Regions from separate parts of the Bacillus sp. SH7-1 genome, predicted to be linked through region 1. Evidence: riboswitches for the same ligand, from Rfam matches in the RefSeq annotation. Region 1 holds a riboswitch; each other region holds the start of a gene.

Region 1 (3,290 bases):
CTGCAAATAAAATTTTTACATCATTTTCTTTTTCAATTCTTTCTAACTCCACCTTAATTTTCTCTCTCATTTCATACCCTCTCCATTTTTTGATTATTTCCTTGGAAATTCGACAAATATACTACTCAGTTTACTACATACTAAAATAGCTGTCAGAAAACTCCTGACAGCCAGACAAAATTCTTTATTTTTTACTTATTCTTTTCTGTTACACTAACCGCAATTCGTTCAAACTCTTTTTGAATCTCCTCTTTATATGCGTCTACTTTTGAAAAATCCATAGCAGCAATATAAATTCGTTCTAATTTATCACGAACTGATTTCGCTTTCGCTAAGAAAGACATCGCCTCATTCATTTTTGCTTTATATTGAATGGAGACATCGCGAATTTCCTCTGCATACTTCTCATCCGTCCCTGGTGTCACAATAAGGGCATACATATCTATAATCTCATCACCTTCACGACTCGGAAAATATTCATGTGGTGCGGTGCTATCAAAAATTGCAAACCCTAATTCTCTTACGATAACCATATCAAGACTATTTGGATCAAATCCACAATGATATACTTCAACTTCAAACCCTTTTTCTTCTGCTACCTTAGCTAATTTTTTGAGCATTGTTGATTTCCCAGAGCCTGGGCGTCCTTTTATAAAATAACGATGTGGTAATCCTTCTGTTAAATTAGGAACAAAATCAACTGCTCCTTTCGGTGTAGCTGCTCCTAAAAAGCGATGTTTCACAAGCGATTGTTTCCCGCCTTTATCTGTAAATAATTTTTGAATCAGCTGATCGGTTAGTTCATTCGCTTTATTAAAATCAATATTACTAATATATATTTTCTCCCACTCATCATGTATAATTAACGCCTCGTTAAAACGAGCGTAAGCAGCTTGAAAAGCTTTGCTTGCTTCTGAAACAAATCGTTCAATTTCCGCTTTCTGCTTTCTTAATTTATCTGAATCCCAAGCAACCCCTAAATTTATATACTCCTCGACAACTCCTGGCATTTTCGGCTCAATAACATGCGGTGATGTTCCATCAACAATTCCTACTTTTAACTTCGGAATAATTACACCATCAACCGATTTATTATCAGAAGAACAGTGTAAAAATTCAATATCATATCCTTTTTCAACCCATTCACGGCCTATTGCCTTAATTAAAGAAGATTTCCCCGTTCCAGGGCCACCCTTTAAAATAAATAACCTGTTTAGCCCTTTTAAATTCTCTTCATATAAATTATGAAACCCTCTAGCTGTATTTCCACCAGCATAATAATTCAATATATTCCCTGTCACTGCACTCACTCCTTCGCAGCATTCTATTTACATAAGCTACAATATGCGAGCAACTTTATTTGGGTGAATACCTATTTTGTATTGCACAAAAAAAGGAAATGAATTACAATTTTATTATATCAAAAATTCTGAACTTTAAATTAAATATACCTTTATCAAGAGAGGCAGAGGGACCGGCCCTTTGAAGCCCAGCAACCTCAGTTTATACAAACTGAATAGGTGCTAATTCCTACAAAATGCATTGCATTTTGAAAGATAAAACGTAACTATTGTGTGCAAAACTCATCTTTCTTGATTATGAAAGGTGAGTTTTTTATATTTCAAAACATATATTGGAGGTATTTAAAGTGAAAGTAATTGACCTATCCCAAACATTTGAAAACAATATGTCTCAATTCCCTGGAACACCAAAAATCAATTTAGAAGCCATTACAAACGTTGAAGAAACAGGTTATCAAGTTACAGATTTTCATTCTGTCGTTCATGTTGGTACGCATTGCGATGCCCCTGCCCATTTCATTTCAGGCGCAACTACTATCGATCAATTATCCCTAGATCAATTTGTAGGCGAAGCTGTTCTTATTGATGTAACTCATGTACAAGAACGAAAATTACCTAAAGAAGTATTACACAATGCCGACATAAAAGAAGGGGATATTGTCATTTTCCATTCCAACCTATCTAATAAATGGAATACAAAAGCATATGAACAAGAAGCCTTTTATCTTTCCGAAGAATTAGCTGAAGAATTAGTTCAATTAAAAGTAAAATCTGTTGGTTTAGATTTCATTTCTCCTGACGAGGTAACGACAGAAACATCACCGATTCATCACATACTACTTGGGAATAATATTTATTTAATTGAAAACTTAACAAACTTAGATGCCATTAACACGAAACGTTTCTTTTTCTCAGCAGCACCTTTAAAAATTAAAGATAGTGATGGTGCTTTCGCAAGAGCATTCGCTGTTATTTTTTAAACAAATTATACAAAAAAGCAAAGATCATTATTGACCTTTGCTTCTATATTTTTTATTTAAACTAAGAAAGAATTGCTCGACACGAGGACGTACCCAAGCTAAATAATCTTTCTCTTTCTTCTTTGTACAAGCTATTTCTTCTCCATCTACCATCTCGACAAGCTCTAGCTCTAACAGTTGCCTCGTAAATGCTAACATATTTATTTCTTCGGCTGGATACTCTTCTTTTAATTTCTCCTCAATTTCCCCCAATAAAAAACCGTCACGCATCATTGCCAATGCATCAATCCAAAGTGGCGGCATTTCATATTTTTCTCCTGTAATTGTATCTTTTACAATATAATTCTTTTGCTCTTTTCGAAATTGAATCGTGTGCAAACATACAGTCGAATTTAATGTTAATTCCATCATACCACCTCTTTCATCATATCTGCATAGAAAAAAGGATGCGCGTGCACCCCTTCTTTTTCTAACACTACCGAACCGTTACATGAATAATAAATCTCATGTCGATATTTTCCTCCATTATAAACGAAGTATTTTATAAAAAAAACCCTTCTTGAAACATTTTATAAAATGTTTATATTTACACAACAAGAACACTTTTCTGAAAAATATTTTCTTCTAGCACATTATACTATCGGTAAAGAAATCTCCACTTTCGTTCCTATTCCCACGCTACTTTGGATCGCTATACTTCCTTGATGTTCCTGAATAATTTTATATGTAATCATTAATCCAAGTCCCGTACCATTCTCCTTTGTTGTGTAAAAAGCCTTTCCAATCTTCTCTAACTTCTCCTTCTCTATACCAAAACCCTGATCTTCAACAGAAATACACAAATACCTTTCAGTTTTTTGATATGCACGGATATGAATATCTCCACCTTCTGGCATTGATTCTATTCCATTTTTAATAATATTTAATAACACTTGTTTTAATTGTTTATCATCACCATTTATAACAGGTAGATTCCCATCTACTTGCAAATGAAATCTCACTCTATATT
Region 2 (3,290 bases), on a different contig from region 1:
TGTTTCATTTCGTTAACTCTTACCAGTATAGAGATGGAAAAAACTTTCGTCAATTTATATAAGGAAGGGGGAGCCCCTTCCTTCATATATTTTTTATTTTCGAAATTAAAATCCGTCTTCTAATGCTGAAAATGGAATGTTTAGCCTGTTTTCTATTGTACGTAAACGTTGGTTTAAGCGGTTTAATCTACGTGTATGACGCTCAACCGTGTTTTCTAATTGACGTACTCTTTGCTCAAGCTCATTTACTCGTCTTTCTAGTTGACGGTTTCCAGTACCAGGAAAAGAGATTGGAAGTTGGAATTGTCGATTTTGATCATATAGATTAACTTGTTCTGCTGGATCTATATATTGTTGGTATTGTGCTTGTAAATCATATTGAGGCTGATAACCATTTTGGTTATATGGATCGTATGGATTGTAGGGGTACATAAAAACATCCTCCATTTCTTTAAAATAGGTTAAATTCACCATAATGTATGTGCAAAAGCGGAGCGATGGCACGGCAAATACCTATTTATGTTCAAGAGAAGTTTCTTTATAAATAAGAATATGGAGTTTTTACATTTGTATTTCTTTTGTTTTATGGTATATACTGGATAAAAGAATGGGGTTACATAAAGGTTACAATTCTATCAAACTCAAACTTTTATGCAAATATGTATAGACATTCGGAAAAGAAAAGGGTAATTTATATAGAGTAAAAAATAACTTGTAACAATTTATAAATATATTGTAAAATGATTGTAACAAAACATACATAAAAATGAAATAATACATAAAAGTAATATTGGGAAAAAGGGGAGAGTATATTGTTCCGTAAAGTAAAGGGTATATTAGTTGGGGTGTTATGTGTAGCTGTAGTGAGTGGCTGTGGTACAAAAGTAAGTGATGTTGCATTAGTAAGTGATATTGGTGGCCACACGGTAGAGGCTAAAGCAGAAGTACAGGATTCTATTAGTTTAGTAGATGGTCGTACAGGTACGGAAGTGAAAAAGCTAGATTTATCGAGTCTAGGTTATTTTGAAGACGAAGTAAAATTTAAAAAATCGGTAACAAAGGTTGCTAGCGAGGTTGGGAAAAGCGTTGACAAAAAGATGGTTCCTTCACGTTTAGCATCTGATGGGAGTTGGCAAGAAGGAAAACCTGCTTATGAATTGATGGAAAAAGAGTTAGTAGATAAATTATTAAACGTTGGTATGTGGGATTCTTCATATCAATTACCTATTGTTGAGAAAAAGCCTACTGCAACAATAAGTGATGCGCAAGGAAGTGGTACGGTAATTGGTAGATATGAAACGAATTTAGGTGGCTCAACAGGTGGCCGTATTGAGAATATTCGTTTGTCAGCAGCGAGCATAAATGGAGTTGTATTAGCAAAAGGAGACCGTTTCTCTTTCAATGCATTAATTGGTGATACAACGCCAGATAAAGGATATCAATTAGGAAAAGAAATTGTAGATGGTAAATTAGTAGATGGATACGGTGGTGGTGTTTGTCAAACATCATCAACTTTATACAATGCAGCAGATCAAGCTGGTTTAAAAATGGTAGAGAGAACGACACATTCTAAAACAGTAGGCTATGTTCCACAAGGAAGAGATGCTACAATTGCGTATCCATACTTAGATTTAGTGTTTGAAAACACAAATGATGCACCTGTGAAACTTTATATGGGCATCCAGGGCGGAAAGTTAGTTGCTGAAGTACATAAAATGCGATAAGAATAATAATCTATAAAAAAGCCATGCTTTCTATTAACAATAGAAAGCATGGCTTTTTCTGTGCAGTTTATTGAGTATTAATGATACGCTTCAAGACTCGGTGAATGTAAGGACCAAGATATTTGGAAAAGTATTGAATTTAATTCTTAGTTTTCCTATTGACATTATATATAATTAACTGTATTCTTCATAATAACAACGAAATAAATGGAAAAATTTATTGGTTTTCTTATCAAGAGAGATGGAGGGACTGGCCCGATGAAATCTCAGCAACAGGCTACACAAGTACTGTGCTAATTCCAGCAAACGTATGAAGCGTTTGGAAGATGAGGGGAAATGGATTAACATTCAACTCTTCTTATATGTGTAAGAAGAGTTTTTTATTTAGAGAGGGGGGATAGAGTGAAGTTTGATGTAACGTATTTTTTAGAAAGTTTTCCGCAATTATTTAAGTATGTATACATAACTTTAGGAATTACTGTAGTTTCAATGATTATTTCTTTTGTTATAGGGATTTGCTTGGCAATCATAACGAAAAACAAAACAAAATTTTTATATTCTATTGCAAGAGTATATATATCTTTCTTTAGAGGAACACCTTTATTAGTTCAATTGTTTGTGTTGTATTTCGGATTGCCGCAAATATTTCCAACCTTTACAGTACTTACAGCGATGCAAGCAACTTTAATTGGTCTCAGTTTAAATAATGCTGCTTATTTGTCAGAGATTATTAGAGGCTCATTAAATGCTGTGGAATCAGGACAAATGGATGCTTGTTTATCAGTTGGAATGACAAAAGCGCAAGCGATGCGACAGATTATCTTTCCACAAGCTATTCGTGTTGCAGTACCGTCACTTGGAAATAATTTTGTCGGATTGTTAAAAGAATCTTCTTTATCTTTTGCAGTTGGGGTGGCTGAAATTTTAGCGCAGGCGAAAATGTTAGCGGCACAATCGTATCGTTATATGGAAAGTTACTTAGCGGTAGCGATTGTATATTGGATTATTACAATTGTAATTAGCTGGGGACAGAAAAAGTTAGAAAAGAAACTCGATGCACCGTATTTGTAACAGGGATGAGGTGATATGTGTGATTGAGATAAGTAATTTGTATAAATCTTACGAAAGAAATGAAGTACTAAAAGGAATCTCACTTACTGTAAATAAAGGAGAAGTGGTAGTCATTATTGGACCTTCTGGTTCAGGTAAATCGACACTATTAAGATGTTTAAATTTATTAGAACAACCAGAGGATGGAAGTATTAGAATTGAAGATTTAGAGATTCATGCGAAGAAGCTTTATAAAAAGGAAATAATAAAATTACGCCAAAAAACAGCAATGGTTTTTCAAAACTATAATTTATTTAAAAATAAAACAGCATTGCAAAATATTACAACGCCATTAACAGTTGTACAGAAAAAAAGTGAAGAAGAAGCAAAAAGAATAGCAAGAGAAATATTAAAACAAGTAGGTTTAGCTGAAAAAGAAAATTTCTACCCAACGATGTTATCAGGTGGGCAACAACAAAGAATAGGTATTGCTAGGGCAATGGCTTTAAATCCCGC
Region 3 (3,290 bases), on a different contig from region 1:
TTAGTAAGTATTCTATTCGCCACGCTATTTTTACTAAGCAGTGCATTTTGCGCGGGTAAAGCACGTCAAATGAAAGGTTGATTACATATGTTCCAGAAGAAACCAACCCTTTGCAAATCATGCAAAACAGAAATATAAACGTATGAAAAAATATATTGAGCTAGAAAGAGAAGTACATTGTCATTCATGTATTCAAATAATAAGTAAAAAAAATAAAAAAAGCTTTGCGCTCACTGCGCAAAGCTTTTTTTCATATATTATAGACCAGCTTGCTCTTTTAAAGCTGCAGCTTTGTCTGTACGTTCCCATGTTAGATCTACATCAGTACGTCCGAAGTGGCCGTAAGCTGCTGTTTGTTTGTAAATTGGGCGACGTAAGTCTAGCATTTTAATAATACCAGCTGGGCGAAGATCGAAGTTGTTACGAACTAGTTCTACTAATACGTCTTCAGATACTTTACCAGTGCCGAATGTATCAACTGAAATTGATACTGGTTGTGCTACACCGATTGCGTATGCAAGTTGTACTTCTGCTTTATCAGCAAGACCAGCTGCTACGATGTTTTTCGCAACATAACGAGCTGCATATGCTGCAGAACGGTCAACTTTTGTTGCATCTTTACCAGAGAATGCACCGCCACCGTGGCGAGCGTATCCACCGTAAGTATCAACGATGATTTTACGTCCTGTTAAACCAGCATCACCTTGTGGTCCACCAATTACGAAGCGGCCAGTTGGGTTGATGAAGAATTTCGTTTCTCCATCCATTAATTCTGCTGGAACTACAGCCTTAATTACATGCTCTTTTAAATCGCGATCGATTTCTTCCCATGTAACATCTGGATGATGCTGTGTAGAAATTACAATTGTATCTACACGTACAGGTTTACCATTTTCATCATACTCAACTGTAACTTGCGTTTTTCCATCCGGACGTAAGTATGATAATGTGTCATCTTTACGTACTTCAGTTAAACGGCGAGCTAATTTGTGAGCAAGCGAGATTGGAAGTGGCATTAATTCTTGTGTCTCATTACATGCGAAACCAAACATTAAACCTTGGTCTCCTGCACCAATTGCCTCAATCTCAGCGTCAGTCATTTGACCTTCGCGTGCTTCTAGCGCTTGGTCAACACCCATAGCGATGTCAGCAGATTGCTCATCGATAGATGTTAAAACTGCACAAGTTTCTGCATCGAATCCGTATTTTGCGCGTGTGTAACCAATGCCTTGAATTGTTTCACGAACGATTTTTGGAATATCTACGTAAGTAGAAGTCGTAATTTCCCCCGCTACCAATACTAAACCAGTTGTTACAGTTGTTTCACAAGCTACACGTGCATTTGCGTCTTTTGATAAGATCGCATCTAAAATTGAATCAGAAATTTGGTCACAAATTTTATCTGGATGTCCTTCAGTTACAGACTCAGATGTGAACAGATGACGTTTTTTTGTCATGTGGTAAACCTCCCTACAGTAATTGTATATATTGTACGGAACTCATCCTTAATTTGCCACAAACTGCGACATACATTTATTCTCCCACAAGCATACAGAAAAACCTTTCCTACTTTACATAGAGGAAAGGTTTAATTTGCTACTTGCATACTGCTTTTTGCCCTTCGCTCTTATCGTTCGAGACCTGTAGCCTCGCACAGGTTTTAGCACCTATTCACCTGTATTTACCACTACAAGTGAGGTTGCTGGGCTTCATCGGGCCTGTCCCTCCGCCAGCTCGGGATAAGAGAGTATCCGTCCCAACCTATACTAAAGAAATGATATTCATTTGTCAATTAATATTCACATTTTCCTGAAAGTTTTTCTCAATGCGCCTAAATTGAAATATTAATAAGGAAATAATGTATTCACACAAACAAAAAGAAATAAATAGTATACATTATTTATATAATTGTGTTATACTCTTGTTGGGGATTACGAGAAATATTTCATTAAATGAAAAGGATGGTATATAAATATGAGTACTGTGAATGTCCAAATTGGTTTACACGAATTATTGAACGGAAGCAATGCACAGATTCAACTAAGTGTTCCGCAATTAGTGGAAAAAGTATTAATGCGAAATGAAGGGAAATTGACTTCGACTGGTGCCGTTTCTGCTTCAACAGGAAAATATACAGGACGTTCTCCTAAAGATAAATTTATTGTGAAAGAAGCATCGGTTGCTGACAAAATTGCTTGGGGAGCTGTGAATCAACCGATTTCTGAAGAACATTTTAATAAATTATATACTAAAGTTTTAGAATACTTAAAAGAAAAAGAAGAGTTATTCGTCTTCAATGGATTTGCAGGCGCTGACCGCAATTACCGCCTACCAATTCAGGTTATTAATGAATATGCATGGCACAATTTATTTGTACATCAATTATTCATTCGTCCAACTGAAGAAGAATTAACAACTCATGAATCAGAGTTCACAATTGTTTCTGCGCCGAATTTCAAAGCTGATCCAGCTGTTGACGGTACAAACTCTGAAGCATTCATTATGGTTTCATTCGAAAAACGTATCGTACTAATTGGTGGTACAGAATACGCTGGAGAAATGAAAAAATCAATCTTCTCTATTATGAACTTCTTACTACCTGAACAAGATATTCTTTCTATGCATTGCTCTGCAAACGTAGGTGAAGAAGGCGACGTGGCACTATTCTTCGGATTATCTGGAACAGGTAAAACAACATTGTCTGCTGATCCAAACCGTAAATTAATCGGCGATGATGAGCATGGATGGTCTGATAACGGTGTATTCAATATTGAAGGCGGTTGCTACGCAAAATGTGTAAACCTTTCTCACGAGAAAGAACCACAAATTTTCGATGCAATCAAATTTGGATCTGTTTTAGAAAACGTTATCATTAATAACCAAACGCGTATCGCAGACTATAACGATACTACTTTAACAGAAAATACTCGTGCTGCATACCCTATGCATGCGATCGACAATATCGTACTGCCAAGTGTTGCTGGACACCCAAATACAATCATTTTCTTAACTGCTGATGCATCTGGCGTATTGCCTCCAATCAGTAAGTTATCAAAAGAACAAGCTATGTATCATTTCTTAAGTGGTTACACTAGTAAACTAGCAGGAACAGAGCGCGGTGTTACATCTCCGCAAGCAACATTCTCAACTTGCTTCGGTTCACCATTCTTACCACTTGATGCATCTCGCTATGCTGAAATGCTTGGTGAAAAAATCGAGAAACACGATGCGAAAGTATTCTTAGTAAACACTGGCTGGACTGGTGGCGAATACGGCGTTGGAAAACGTAT

Evidence for each region. Region 1 has a riboswitch for S-adenosylmethionine ahead of DN390_RS19690 (cyclase family protein). Riboswitches for the same ligand answer to the same signal wherever they lie in the genome.
Region 2: it holds a riboswitch for S-adenosylmethionine, as region 1 does, so the genes downstream of both, DN390_RS26335 (amino acid ABC transporter permease) here and DN390_RS19690 (cyclase family protein) in region 1, are expected to answer to the same signal.
Region 3: it holds a riboswitch for S-adenosylmethionine, as region 1 does, so the genes downstream of both, metK (methionine adenosyltransferase) here and DN390_RS19690 (cyclase family protein) in region 1, are expected to answer to the same signal.

The regions. Positions count from the first base shown of each region.
Region 1 covers NZ_QNUD01000024.1:77,402-80,691, reverse strand. The annotation lists gene DN390_RS19700 (nucleotidyltransferase domain-containing protein) at 1-70, opposite strand, end outside; gene DN390_RS19695 (PRK06851 family protein) at 192-1,301, opposite strand; SAM riboswitch class I at 1,451-1,563, shown strand; gene DN390_RS19690 (cyclase family protein) at 1,649-2,281, shown strand; gene DN390_RS19685 (hypothetical protein) at 2,309-2,689, opposite strand; gene DN390_RS19680 (ATP-binding protein) at 2,914-3,290, opposite strand, start outside.
Region 2 covers NZ_QNUD01000042.1:27,179-30,468, reverse strand. The annotation lists gene DN390_RS26345 (hypothetical protein) at 106-474, opposite strand; gene DN390_RS26340 (VanW family protein) at 813-1,724, shown strand; SAM riboswitch class I at 1,951-2,057, shown strand; gene DN390_RS26335 (amino acid ABC transporter permease) at 2,127-2,795, shown strand; gene DN390_RS26330 (amino acid ABC transporter ATP-binding protein) at 2,815-3,290, shown strand, end outside.
Region 3 covers NZ_QNUD01000030.1:112,770-116,059, reverse strand. The annotation lists gene DN390_RS22455 (hypothetical protein) at 1-81, shown strand, start outside; gene metK (methionine adenosyltransferase) at 258-1,457, opposite strand; SAM riboswitch class I at 1,625-1,746, opposite strand; gene pckA (phosphoenolpyruvate carboxykinase (ATP)) at 1,975-3,290, shown strand, end outside.